2 regions of the Clostridioides sp. LIBA-7602 genome follow, and region 1 is predicted to be linked to the other one. Evidence: riboswitches for the same ligand, from Rfam matches in the RefSeq annotation. Region 1 holds a riboswitch; the other holds the start of a gene.

Region 1 (7,708 bases):
TTATGAATAAGTTTAAACTTTCTTCATGTGATACATATTGCCAAAATTCTTTTTCTAAAGTGTTATCTATTTTTACAATCAAGTATATATCCTCCTTTTGCATTAATAATGATATACCTTATAATTTATAGTATCATTTAAATTCATTATATTCCACCAAATATTCTTAATTTTTCAAAAATAATTTAGAATTGTAAGCTAATTTATTTCTTGTAAAAATATACAATTAAAGATTATATGTCATTTTATATTTTAAATAAGCTACATTTTTTCAATATCTATGCAATATGTTCATATTTATTTTTATATTCTGTTAGTGCTTCATTCCAAGCTTCTTCTACTGACATACCTTTCTTGATTGCTATTCTTTGTGCCAATTCTATTATTTTCATAGCTTTTCTTGATATATTCATATATTTTCCTCCTCTAAATTATCATAAATTATTTTAAAGTTAAATTTCTATAGTTATTTTATATGTTTATTTACTTATATCTTACTAATTATTTGTGTATTAAATGTGAACTACGCTAGAAGAATTTTAGAACTTAATAAACCATAAACTTTACATACAATTCATATATATTTGTCATATCACAATACAAGTGATATAATTTATTATCATTTTATGGGGGTGATATATTATGAAAATAAGAGATGAATACACATGTCCTCTTGAAATTGTACATGACATAATCAAAGGAAAATGGAAAACTATCCTTGTATTTGAATTAAGACAGTCTAATAAGACATTTTCTGACTTAGAACATAGCATTTTGGGAATAAATCAAAAAATGTTAATTCAACAATTAAAAGAACTACATGAATTTGGTATTATTGATAAGATAAGTTCACCTGGTTATCCATTACATGTTGAATATTTTCTTACTGACCGTGGTAAAAAAATGTTAAAAGCTGTGGAAATAATGCAAGAAATAGGTATAGAATATATGCTTGAAAATGGTCAACAAGGGGTTCTAGACAGCAAAGGAATTTGTTATAATAAATAGTTTTATACATACCAAAAAGTAAGTAATTTACATTTTTTATATGAATATTATAATAAGGATAGATAGGAGGTATAAACATGTCTATAGCTTTAATACTAATTGATATTCAGAATGATTATTTTAAAAACGGAAAATGTGAATTATTTGAACCAGAAAAAGCTGCTGAAAATGCAAAGAAAATATTGCTGTTCTTTAGAAAAAATGACTTACCAGTTATTCATGTACAACATATATCAACAGATAAAACAGCTTCTTTTTTTCTTCCTCACACTTATGGTTCAGAAATAAATGAAGCTGTTTTTCCACTGACAAATGAAGAAATTATAATTAAACATTCACCAGACAGTTTTTTTCAAACCAGCCTACAAACTGTACTTGAGAAAAAAAATATAACTAAGTTGGTGATTTGTGGAATGATGAGTCATATGTGCATTGATACAAGTGTAAGAACAGCAAAAAAACTGGGATACGACATAACTCTTATAGATGATGCCTGTACAACAAAAAATTTATCTTGGGGTGATGTAGAAATTCATGCAAACACTGTTCATCAAGTATTCATGGCATCATTGCAGAAGAGTTTTGCAGATATAAAAAATACAGATATTTTTTTATCTAGTTGTTATAAATAAAAATATTTACCATATTAAAAAGAGCAAACTTAACTTATTTAAGTATGCTCTTTAATCATTTAAAATTAGATACGTTCTATCATTTTTATATATATAAAATACTCTTATCTATTTTATATTCATATATAACTATCATATAAATTTTAAACTTTACTATATCCACATAAAAAATGTAGTATTATAGTATATATATTATTATATAGAAAGGGGTGCTAGACAAATGAATAATCATATACTAATTCAATTTGAGTATATAGCAAGAATCATCCTTGCTGGTTTCTGTGGAGCTTTAATTGGATATGAAAGGAAAAATAGACTAAAAGAAGCTGGAATACGAACTCATTTTATAGTGGCATTAGGTTCAGCGCTTATAATCATTGTTTCTAAGTATGGGTTTAATGATATAGTAGGTACTCCAGGTATTGGTCTAGACCCAGCCCGTGTTGCAGCTCAAGTTGTCAGTGGAATAGGTTTCTTAGGAGCTGGATTAATATTTATTAGAAATCAATCAGTAAGTGGACTTACTACAGCTGCTGGTATATGGGCAACAGCAGGTACAGGGCTTGCTATTGGCTCTGGGCTATATTTATTAGGTATTGTTTCAAGTATTATCATTGTTATTGTGCAGATATTACTCCATAGAGATAGGAAATGGATGAAACTCCCTACAGCAGAACAAGTTTCGCTCAAGATTTCTAATAGAAGCGATTCGATAGAATATATTGAGGAGAAATTTAAGAAATCTAATATTGAAATTATAAACATGAATATTAAACGCCTTGATGGAGATTGGTTAGAAATAGTTATATATACTAAGTTACCTAAAGGATACAAAAAAACAAATTTATTAAAATTATTTAGTGATAATCCTCTTATAGAAACTTTAGAAATATGAAAAACAAATATAAAGATACAAATTACCACCGATTTTAAAATATGGTGGCGAATGGGTGGCAAAACAATTGCCACTCCATTTTTCTTTATTCAACAATACTATATGTTATTTATTAATCATTTTCTTCTGAATGCTTAAAATTTTCTTCTAACTTCTTTAATTTCATTTTTACTCATTAAGGAATCTTTTTTCCATAAATAAGCTGTCAATATTAATTAATATCACACTTTATTACTCTCTATTTTTAACTACAGCTATAGGTTGTTGTTGAGTTACACAATGAATCATTCCACCATCTTTATATAACTCTCTTATATCTATTCCTATTACTTTTCTATCAGGATATAAATCTTGTATAATCTTATTCGCAACTTTATCATTTGGGTCATTATAATTTGGAACTAATACAACTTTATTACCTATATAAAAATTCATATATGAACCTTGATATGCTAATTTTTTTCCATTTTTTAATTTAACATTGTTTTGCGTAAGTGGTAGATATACATAATTATATTTTTTCCCTTTTACATTTGTTGAATTCAACAATATATTAATATCTTTTTGCTTTAATCCCCAGTCTATCAATCCTTTTTTATTTAATGTAATTATTGTTGATTCATCATAAAATTTTGCAAATCCATCAATATGAAAATCTGTTATATCTATTCCAACTACACCATCTAACCATATAAATTTTTCTACTCCATAATATTTTCTTATATATTTTTCTATATCACCTTGGCTTAAGTTTTTATTTCTATTTTTATTTATTATAGAACTTTTAGTCGCTAAAAATGTTCCACTACCATCAAGCTCTATTGCTCCGCCCTCTAAGACTACTTCACTTAAATTTATACTTTTAATTCCTAAGTCTTCACTTATCTTTTTAGGAATCTGATTTGATTTACTATATGGTTCTTTTCTTCCCCAACCATTAAATCCCCAATCTAATATTACAATTTCATCACTCTCATCATATACAAATATAGGACCATTATCTCTTATCCAAACATCATCAGTTTTATGAATATAAAAATCTACATAACTCATGTCAATGTTTTCTTTTTTCAATAAATTCTCTATTCTATCTTTTTCACTATTATTATAAGCTACTATATGAACATTCTCACCTTCCACTAAAGACTTTGTCATCTTTACCCATACATCTTCTATTCTCTTTTGATATTCTTTTCCATAAGTATAACTATGAGGCCATTGCAACCAAGTGCCTTCATGTTCTTCATCTTCTAGTGTCATATAATACTTTTTTTGATTATTTTGATTTATATTTTCACTTTCATAACCTTTTGTAAATCCTCTCATCATCAATAATAATGGTAATACCAGCATTGAAATTATTTTATTCATAATAACCTCCTCTATTTTTATAATTCAAGTATAAAGGTTATCATAGTGTCAAGGTCAACTAATCTTTTGAAACTTTTATAGATACTTCTGTTATAAATTCATAGCTAAAGGGAGTTAATAATGAATCTACAAGATATTTTTCAATAAAATTTCCTTTAACTTTAAAATCGTTATTTTTAACCCACTTATACAAAGCATTATAAGCATCAATTAAATTTTCATAATCTCCATAACATATTGTACTAATATATGTACCACTTTCAATTACCTTATTATTGAATCCATTTATTTCTTTATTATCTATAATAGGTTGATAATATTCTATTTCATATGTATTTTCATCTATATTTTCATTATCGTAGAACATTACATAATAGCATCCAACTTTATTAGATTTGCTTTTTGAAATCGTATTATAGCAAGATTCTATAAATTCTCCTATCTCTTTATAAGTAATAATGGCTTTTTTGCACAAGGTATTAACTGATTGTCTTTCACAAATATTAACATCATAATTATTTATAATTGTATCTTTAAATTTTACCTTTTCTTCTATTTCTGAAATTAAATATCCATATTTATTTATTTTTTTTGTTAGTTCTTCAATCTTATTGATATATATATCTATATTTTCATATTTATTATTATCAAATATATCTTTTATTTCTTCATAAGAAAACTCATATCTTCTTAAGTTTTTTATTTTTGATATTATACTAATGTCTCCTTCTGTATAGTACCTATATCCATTATTTTCTATGTGACTAGGTTTCAATATATTTTCTTTATCATAATATCTAAGCATTCTAGATGATATTTTAGTTATTTTTGAAGCTTCACCTATTTTATACATACAAACACCTTCTTCATTTTTTTGATTTCGAAGTTTATTACTTTATTATTATTTATATATACTATAGATTAAACTTAAACAAAATGTAAGTGAATTTGTGATATTATCTGATTGTTTGAAGATTTGTTTGATATATCATTGAAATCTAGCTATTTAGTTACAAGTACTTGAATTTCGGTTATAAATTGTAGTATTTTCTTTGTCTTTATTTATATTTATTTTGAAACCATTAAAATATCAGACATTAAATCAATGTTTTTATTTTATCTTATATTTTTATTTATAGTTAATTTTATATAATAAGTTGGGCGGCAAATAGGTGGCAAAAAATTGCTACTCCATTTTTTTATTAAATAATACTATATTTTTTATTAATCATCTTTTTCCAAACTCTTAAAATATTCTTCTAACTCATTTAATTTTTTTCATCTACTTTCTCATCATTTTTATGTAATGCTGAAATCAAACTTCTAATTGAATTTTTATGTATATTTTTTATGAATTCTCTTGTTTCAAATCTCTGATATTGTTTTTCTTTTACTAGTACATTATAGTGAGTACGTTTATCTATTTTCCCTGTTTCTAAAAACTCTCTTCTTTGCAATCTTTTTAATACTGTAAATGTAGTCGTGTCTTTCCATTTATATTTTTGTTCCATGGCTTCAACAATTTCTCTTGATGTCAATATTCTATATGATTCCCAAATATATCTCATAACTTTTAATTCCGCTTCTGGTAATTTACTAATTTTCACGTTATATATACCCTCTTGTCGATTCATATATAAATAAAATTCTATCTTAATAAAGTTTTCCAAACAAGAGAATTAAGGTAAATAATACCACCCAATTTTCACCATATCATTCTTTTAAGTTACTGTAATACTCTTCTAGTGAATCTAACTTATCTTTGCTTATAGATTTATGTGTGGTAGTAAGAAAACGCATTATTTTTCTACTTTTACTAGATTTTAGTACCTTTTTCTTAAAAGCGTAATATTCTTCGTTATCTATTGTTATTTTATAATGAGATTGAAATTTTATAATATCTCTAGCCAAATAACCTTTATCAACCAATCTTTTTAATAGTGTTTTTATTGTACTTTTATGCCATCCATACCTCTGTTTTATATATTTTACAATTTCTTTTTTAGATATTATAGAATCTTTTTTCCATAAATACTCCATTAATATTAGTTCTGCTCTTAATAATTTTTCTATTAACATTTCTTCTTCCATCTTGTGTCGCTCCCTCATTCAGTCTAACTTAAACTAATGATAGGAGCTTTTTAACACAAAAACTACAGGTAAAATTTTCCATATATTCTACTTATTTAGTTTGTTTTTATATATAAAAAATATTATTCATATCTATAAACTTATTCAATTTTCAAACACATATATTGAATAATAACTAATTGCATTGTATTATTAAATTGTAGAATAAAACTAAATCGGCAAAACTATAGAAATTTAGTGACGCAAAGCTATAGGGACTAAGACTTATAAAATTCTTATAAATTATGTCATCCAGTTACCAAAAATATATAGTTCTTTTTGTTTTTATGAAAGTTTTTTAGCGAGATAATAATTTATATGTTTAGAGATAAAATGGATAAGTGTACACATATGTTGACTGCTTATATCAGTAGTTCATACGATTATTATAATTTTGTAAATACAAAGTTATATAGATTTTGTTTTCTAGAGAATCTCTTTTAACTTTATCTCCATTCGCACCAATCTATAGTAATACAAAGCTCTTAAATATATTTTTAATATTAAAAACAAGCAGAAATGTTAACTTAAAAATATAATTAAGTAGACATTTCTATTAATCTATGATACAATAGTATTTGTGGTAATACACAATTAAATCAAGTATATCTTGATATAGGTTAATAGGAGTATTTTTAATGAATAATGGAATAGTGAAATGGTTTAATAATGAAAAAGGATTTGGTTTTATATCAATAGAAGGTGGAGATGATGTATTTGCTCATTTCTCAGCTATACAAACTTCAGGATTTAAATCATTAGAAGAAGGTCAACAAGTAAGCTTTGATATAGTTAAAGGCGCTAGAGGTCCTCAAGCAGAAAATATAACTATATTATAATATATAGATTTTTCGGGAAAGACTCTTTTAGGGTCTTTTTTTATTGCTAGTATATATAAGATAATTATTAATGAAGTAAATAATGTTATCTCAATGTCCCTATCTTCTTCTCTTCCTGCTGTTTGAGTATTACTAAAACTAGATATTGTAACTAACCCATTGTAACCAAAACCAGTTACTATTAAGCGTAATGGTTCGGCTTGGTCTACCATTTTTCAAGCATTGCAACTATTTCAGTAGAGTTTTTTAACTCACTATATCTACAATAAGAAGCATCATATAAGTTGGGTAAGAAGGTCTTGAATGATATTTTTCTTATCTTCTCGCCTTCTTTTTTAATGTCAAATTCAACTAAATTCACTATATGAACAGTTTCAAATCTTTTTTCTTTTTTAATAGATAAAAAATCTTGTGGATTAACTGGGAAATGGAAATCTATTTTTTCTTTTTCATTTTTTATGTATATATCTATTACCAAGTTATCATTTCCTTTCTAATGTGTTTTTGAATATTACACAGCAGTTTTCTTACCATATATTCACTTCCTTATTTAATATTAAAATAAAAAATGCCTATTAAATTTAATAAGCATTGTTTCTTTATTTACATATTTTTTCTAATTTATGCTATAGTGAAAGCAAAGAGATAAAATTTACTTTGTAAAAGGTGAATTTCTCTAATTGATTAGAATTTAAAAGTTATTTTTTTAATCACCCTTAGCTTTTCAATTTTATTTTCCTTGCTCAAAATATTATAACATATAATTCTTACATATTTTACCTATTCTATATTTATTTTATATTATAATCACATCCTTTCAATTAAAAAAACAC
Region 2 (7,708 bases), 1.7 Mb from region 1:
AAAATAATACAAGCCCTTTAATTTATATAAAAATTGACCTACATAAGAAGAATCTTTAGCGTTTCCTTCTATGTTTATAACATTTGGTATCTTATCATATAATGGTGTTTTATCATCTTTTTCTGTATCAGCACTATCAGTTTCACTATCTCCAGTTAATGCTTCTGATACATTTGTAGTCTTATCTTCATTTAAATCACTGCTGGTTTTATCTCCATCATTATTACTTTTCGTATTTGATTTTGTTTCATTGCTACTTGATTTATTTGTGGTAGTTTTATTGTTATTTGAGTTCTCAGTTTTATTAGTAGTTCCAAGATTTTGATAAGTCGTTGATAGGTTCGTTAGTTCAACTCTACTTGGAGTATTTTTATCTATATCATCCAATAAATTTTCCCATTTTACCTTTTTCCCAATTAACATATCATATACCTTTATTTCTTCAGTTTTGCTTTGTATCATTTTTTCTATGTTTCCAATCTGATAATATGCAGATTCAATATTTCTTATTTCATCATTAACATTTTCAAGCTCTTTATTGACTAGATTATTAAAAAAAATCAAACATAAATATGGAATAGCAAGAACTAATATAACTATTGGTGCTATTTTCAGTATGTTTTTCATTTGTTTGGCTTTCATCTGTTTTTTGAGTATATCCATTGGTAAAAAGTTTATATTTTCAAAATCTTTTTTACCTTTAGGTTCTATCATACTTCCTAGAATTTCTACGATTGAATTTATATCATCTTCGTCTATATCTCCAGTTATCATATCAGATATATCCATTATTTCAGTAAGACCTTGAGAAACATAATTTGAAAATGCAGAACTAAAAGCCTCGTAAATCAATTTATTGGAATATCTTTTTCCTAAGATTAATATAGTGTCTGTAACTTTACCAAAGTTTCTTGATGAATAGTAATTCATAAGACCTTTTGATTCTTCTACTACATTTAATAACTGCATTTCCATGTCTTTTGCAGTTATTCTTATAGGTATATTATCACTAATAAATAAAGTATCTTTCTTATATATATTTATAATTGTACTATTGTCACTTATATTAGTTACCATTATGTCACTGTAATCTAAATTTTTAAGAATTCTTAAATAAGCTGTTGATAGTGTATCTACTCTATCTAATATTAAATCAAACTCATGCATTATCTCTACAATTGCATTTATTTCTTCCTTTTTTATAGCTCCAATGATAAGATTCAAACTTGACTCCTCACCAGTTGAACTATCTGATGTTTCACTAGATACTTCATATGAAAACACATATTCATCTGATTCCAAAGCCATCATCTCATCCATTTCTAGCTTCATAAATCCATCTAAATCCTTTTTATCCATCTTAGGGAGTTTTTGGGGTTTTAGAATTACATCTCTTGTATTTAAACAAAAAACTACGTGTCTTGATTTTAACTTCACATTTTCTAATGCGTATCTCAATAGAGCATACTTTTCCTTAGAAAAATCTTGTGCAATATCCTCTATTGAAAACGCATTAAAACTTTTTATATAAAACTTATCTTTATCATGTTTATATCTGCCCTCAACTATGGAAATAGAATCGCCATAATATGATACATAAACCTTGTTCATTTGTCCTTTCCCTCCTACATAGCATCATATATACTAAGCATTGGCATAAATATTGATACAACCAGTACCGCAACTATAATACCAACTGCAATTATTAAAACAGGTTCTATCATTGATGCCATCCTATTTAAATAAATTTCGGATTCATACTCATAGAATTCGGCCATCTGTCTGCTTATATTCTCTAACTCCCCTGTCTGCTCCCCTATAGCTATCATCTGTACTAGCACAGAATCAAAATATGTATATCTTTCTAAGTTCTCTGCTAAGCCCTCACCTCTTGTTATTCCATCTTTGGCTGATGCCAAAATCTTTTCTGCCATGGTATTATTTACACTATCTATAATATAATCAAGCCCCTGAACTAAAGGGTATCCTGTTGATACAAATAGATACAATGCTCTTGAAAAGCGTGTAGCCACCATACAGTTTATTCCTTTTCCTAAAATAGGAATTTTATTTATGACTCTATCTTTATGTGCTCTACCAATGGGTGTTTTTAGATACTTCTTAAATTGGTAAATAGACAATATAATAGCTAGAAGTACTATTATCCAAAAATTCTTCATAAACACACCAAACCCCATAACAATTCTTGTTATAAGTGGCAGAGATGCTCCTACTGTTGTAATTGAATTAACCATCTTAGGCACCATAAATGCTGTAAATATAAAAATCATTACAAAGGAAGAAATCAAAACTATTAATGGATATGTTGCCGCATTTCTAAGCTTTTGCTTAACCCTGTGTTCACTATCATAAAATGAAGCCATACTTTTTAGTACTTCATCTAATTTACCAGTAGCCTCACCTGTAGCTATCATAGCCCCAAGTAATTTTGGAAACTTTGATTTTGATGAAAGCATTGAATCTGCAATAGTAGAACCTATTTTTATTTCTGCTACTATACGATTAATCTCTTCTCTCAAGGTAACATTAGTTGACCTTCTAGCTAATGTTTCTAGACCTGAGATACTATTTATACCAGAAGATACTATAATAGCAAACTGTCTACAAAAGTGGCTTATCTGGTCAGCTCCTAAGTCTTTTTTTCTCTTTCTATTAAAGACGCTTATGTTTTTACTTTTACTTTCTTTAATTTCAAGAACTCTAAGATTTCTTTTTCTAAGGAGACTTCTAGCTTCATTAAAATCATTGGCTTCAATTACATCAGTTTGTTTTTTTCCATCCTCTTTTATTACTGTATACTTAAAACTTTTCATAATATCATCCTTTAATCAGTCATCAAAATTATTCTAATCATTTCTTCTACTGTTGTCTTTCCATTTAAAACCTTTTTAACTATATCCTCTTTCAGACTAATCATACCTTGTTTTCTAGCCACCTTTAAAATTTCTCTTTGATTGGCAGATGAATCTATTAACTCTTTTATTTCTGGTGTTATTTCAAGCATTTCAAATATACCTAGACGCCCCTTATATCCTGTATTATTGCATCTTTCACATCCTTCTCCTTTATAAATAGTTACTGATTCATTTACATCAATACCAAGAGCCTTTTTTTCTCCAATGTCTGCTTCATATGAAACCCTACAATGCTCACATATTTTTCTTGTAAGTCTTTGAGATATTACCCCTAAAACGGATGATGTTATTAGAAAACTTTCTACATCCATATCCAAAAGACGTGAAATTGCTCCAACTGCTGTATTTGCATGTAATGTACTTAAAACTAAATGTCCTGTAAGAGAAGCTCTAATTGCTATTTCTGCAGTTTCAGTATCTCTTATCTCCCCAACCATTATTATATCTGGGTCTTGACGCATAAAAGCTCTAAGCCCACTGGCAAAGGTAAGACCTGCTTTTTCATTTATTTGAGATTGATTTACACCAGGTAATTCATACTCTATAGGGTCTTCTATTGTTAGGAGGTTCCTATTTTCTGTATTTAATTGATTTAACATTGAATATAGTGTAGTTGTCTTTCCACTTCCAGTAGGTCCAACCACCAATATAAGTCCATAAGGAGTGTTTATCAACTCGTCATATATCTTAGAGCCATGTTCATCTATTCCTAGTACTTCTTTACTAACCATAAAATTACTCTTATCAAGAACCCTCATGGCTATCTTTTCATCCCTATTAGTTGGCATTGTAGAAACCCTAAAATCTATAGGTTTGTTATCCACTTTTAAATAGATTCTGCCATCTTGTGGGATTCTCTTTTCAGATATATTTATATCTGACATTATTTTGATACGACTTACTACTGCTTTGTATGGCGCTGAGTTCATTCTCATATATTCCCTTAGCATGCCATCTATCCTAAATCTAACACGCATGTAATTTTCGCTTTGTTCTATATGTATATCACTTGCTTCCATTCTTACAGCATTTTCTAGTATGTTGTTTACTAATCTTACTATTGGAGCTGCATTTACATCTTCTTCAAGTATTACTGTTTCTCTTACTCCACCAGTTCTATTCTTGTTGTACTCAGTCATAGCTTTATTTATTTCTGAATGTGCATAAGCATGACCTATTGCTTTGTTTATATCTTCTGCACTCGATATAAATATCTCTACATCTTTTCCTGACATACGCCTTACATCTTGAACTGCTTCTCTATCTTGTGGGTCTGACATGGCTAGACATATCTTGTTTCCATCTATTTTGAATGGAAATACAGCATATCTTTTGCATATATTTTCTGGAACCATCTTTGTAGCTAATGTGTCTATTTCTGTTCCTTCTAAAAATACACTTTCTATATCCAAAAGTTCTTTTAATACACTTATTAATAAGTTACTATCTATAAGACCTTCTTGTACTAGAAATTCTCCTAGTCTTTTTCCACTGTTTTTTTGTTCTGATAATGCCCATTTAAGCTGGTCTTCTGTTATGTATCCTTTTTCAACCAGTTTGTCTCCTATTCTAACTTTTTTAGCCACAGATTTCACTCCTTTACTATCTCAATTATATCATCATTTGTGATTGGATATAAAAGAAAATAGTATAAAAGACAGGAAGATTTTCTTCCTGTCTTTTTCATTAAATTTATAATTAAACTTAAATATAATCAAATAATAAATATATTATTTACTATTAATTACCACTACTACCATTATCCTCTAAATTATCTATAAGAATGATGTATATATCACCTTTATCTAAAGCACTAGTTAACTTACTAGAAAGATTTTCATCTGTATAAACCTTATCTTCCCCTATATCAGATACTAGTTTGCTCGCTTGTTCTTTTGTTATTGTTGCGCCATCTATCAATAATGCTAATTTTTTATTATTACTAACTTTAACTAAATCATAAGTTCCACCAATATCAGAATCTTTTATATCAGATTCTAGATATGTTTTTAAATCATCAGTAATATCTTTAGGTAACTCATTCTTATCTGCATAATAAGACAATGCTGCACTCTTAACTGAACTATAATCAGACTCAACACTTGCTACCTTAGCCTTATTTATATTACTAAATAAAGCTGGAACTGCTACTACTGCTAATATACCTATAATTGCAATTACTACCAATAATTCCACTAAAGTGAAACCTTTTTTATTCTTTCTTAACTTCATTTTTATTCCCCCTCAAATTTTTTAATTAATACTTACTTATAATATATCTGGTTAAAAATCTAAGTAAAATTATTTACACGTACTAACCAGATTTATTTCTAGCATATAACCATTTTAAAACAAAAAATGCTATGAAAATAAAAGTATCCATAAATAAATACAATTCCATAGCCGGTTGCACCACTAACTCCATATGTTCTAAGGTGCCCAAATCACAGAACATATATCAACGTTTCTATTTTTATTAAATTCAGGGTAATGCATAATTATATATACATATCCACTTATATTATATAATAGTTACCAAATTTTATCAACTAAGTTTATATTATTTATATATACCAATAATTTACATATTGAAACACAGTTCATACAAATAATTATACTATACAAAAAAAGAAACATCTCCCTACAATTATCATATATCGTAAGGAGATATTTATAAATTATCATTTAGTTTTATCATTGTCATTTCCATCCTTTGCTAATATTTATTTGAAAGCTAGAAGCTATTACAATATAGTATTTTATTAAAATCATCTATTATAAACATTCTATCTCTTTTAATTATGATTCAGCCACAATCACTATATAAATGAAACTCTTCATTTACAGATATGCTCATTGTGCAAAATTACTTTCTTTACAGTAACTTTATATAATCCAGAACCCTCTCACAAACATCAAAGATATAGAATAGATACTATTTTCAATTCTTATAAATAAACTTTCAATAGACTTTTATATTCCTTCTAGATTGTGACTGAATCATTTAAGTATTAGGGGTTCATCTTCTGACCTTCCCATTGGAAACACCTCTTTCTTTGTTTATATTTACATAATACTACATAATCTGAAATTTTTCAATACTTTTTCCAAATATTTTTTATATTCATAATATTCATATTTTTATGTACTTTTCCAGATTTCTTTTACGTATCTATACATAAATTTTAAACCATAATATTTTTCTAAAATCACATACACTCTTATAATAAATAAAAAACAGCTATATAAATTAAAATATCAAAAAAGAGCTGTTCAAAAGTTTTACATCCTTTTAAACAACTCTTATAAATCTAATAAATTAGAATAATTTACTTACTGATTCGTTAGAGAATATCATTCTTATAGCATCTCCAAATAAAGGAGCTACAGTTTTTATCTTTATCTTATCTATTCTTTTTTCTTCAGGAAGTTGTATAGTATCAAGAACTATTAACTCACTTATCTCTGAATTAGAAATTCTCTCAATAGCTGGTCCTGATAATACACCGTGAGTACAACAAGCATAAACATCTTTTGCACCAAACTCTTTAAGTGCATTTGCCGCATTAACTATTGTTCCAGCTGTATCTATCATATCATCTAATAGTATAACATTTTTACCTTTAACATCACCTATTAAGTTCATAACTTCACATACGTTAGCTTTTGGTCTTCTCTTATCTATTATAGCTATTGGCACTTCTCCATTTAAAGAATTAGCAAATTTTCTTGATCTAGTAACACTTCCTAAGTCAGGAGATACTACTACTAAATCTTCTATTTTCTTTTCATTGAAATAATCTGCTAATATTGTTCCACCTAATAAGTGGTCTAGTGGTATATCAAAGTATCCTTGTATTTGAGCTGCATGTAAATCCATTGTTAATACTCTGTCTGCTCCAGCAGCAGTTATTAAGTTTGCAACTAATTTAGCAGTGATTGGATCTCTTGCCTTAGCTTTTCTGTCTTGTCTTGCATATCCATAGTAAGGAATAACAGCTGTTATTCTTCCTGCTGATGCTCTCTTTAATGCATCAATTAAGATTAATAACTCCATTAAGTTATCATTTACTGGGCTATTAGTAGATTGTACTACAAACACATCACAACCTCTTACTGTCTCGTTCATGTTTACACATATTTCACCATCACTGAATGTACCTACTTCACAGTCTAGCACTGATACACCTATATAGTCAGCTATTTTCTGTGCTAACTCTTTCGATGAATTACCTGCAATAATTTTAATCTCGCTTCCGCTAGTATTCATTTATGTAACCCTCCTGAAAATTTTAAAATCCTAATGAATATAATTTATAATAATTTCAAGCTAAATTTATTAGCCAAAATAATAAACTAATACTTATTTACCTTCTGCATCTTTTTGGTTCTTCTTCTCTACCCAACCTTCTTTAATAACTTGTCTTTCTCTAGCTATTGCCAAAGCTCCATCTGGAACATCGTGTGTTATTGTTGAACCAGTTGCTATATATCCTTTTTCTTCTACAACTACTGGTGCAACTAGATTGGAATTTGAACCTATAAATGCATTATCTTTTACTATTGATTTAAACTTATTTTTACCATCATAGTTTACAAAGACTACTCCACATCCTATATTTACATTTTTACCAACATGTGCGTCTCCTATGTAAGAAAGATGAGATGCTTTTGAACCATCTTCTATAATAGCATTTTTTACTTCAACAAAATCACCTATTTTTACATTGTTTCCTAAGTTACTCTTTGGTCTTAAATATGCATATGGACCA

The links. Region 1 has a riboswitch for cyclic di-GMP ahead of ACTG45_RS07395 (cold-shock protein). Riboswitches for the same ligand answer to the same signal wherever they lie in the genome.
Region 2: it holds a riboswitch for cyclic di-GMP, as region 1 does, so the genes downstream of both, ACTG45_RS18900 (type II secretion system protein) here and ACTG45_RS07395 (cold-shock protein) in region 1, are expected to answer to the same signal.

What each region holds. Positions count from the first base shown of each region.
Region 1 covers NZ_CP196991.1:1,538,851-1,546,558, reverse strand. The annotation lists gene ACTG45_RS07440 (GNAT family N-acetyltransferase) at 1-82, opposite strand, end outside; gene ACTG45_RS07435 (hypothetical protein) at 279-413, opposite strand; gene ACTG45_RS07430 (winged helix-turn-helix transcriptional regulator) at 643-1,008, shown strand; gene ACTG45_RS07425 (cysteine hydrolase family protein) at 1,086-1,640, shown strand; gene ACTG45_RS07420 (MgtC/SapB family protein) at 1,861-2,535, shown strand; gene ACTG45_RS07415 (agmatine deiminase family protein) at 2,767-3,906, opposite strand; gene ACTG45_RS07410 (MerR family transcriptional regulator) at 3,965-4,759, opposite strand; partial or broken gene ACTG45_RS07405 (BlaI/MecI/CopY family transcriptional regulator) at 5,131-5,513, opposite strand; gene ACTG45_RS07400 (BlaI/MecI/CopY family transcriptional regulator) at 5,620-5,997, opposite strand; cyclic di-GMP riboswitch class I at 6,205-6,300, shown strand; gene ACTG45_RS07395 (cold-shock protein) at 6,675-6,875, shown strand; gene ACTG45_RS07390 (hypothetical protein) at 7,081-7,353, opposite strand.
Region 2 covers NZ_CP196991.1:4,068,960-4,076,667, forward strand. The annotation lists gene ACTG45_RS18885 (PilN domain-containing protein) at 1-1,611, opposite strand, end outside; gene ACTG45_RS18890 (type II secretion system F family protein) at 1,626-2,834, opposite strand; gene ACTG45_RS18895 (GspE/PulE family protein) at 2,846-4,522, opposite strand; gene ACTG45_RS18900 (type II secretion system protein) at 4,677-5,168, opposite strand; cyclic di-GMP riboswitch class II at 5,329-5,414, opposite strand; gene ACTG45_RS18905 (ribose-phosphate diphosphokinase) at 6,256-7,206, opposite strand; gene glmU (bifunctional UDP-N-acetylglucosamine diphosphorylase/glucosamine-1-phosphate N-acetyltransferase GlmU) at 7,300-7,708, opposite strand, start outside.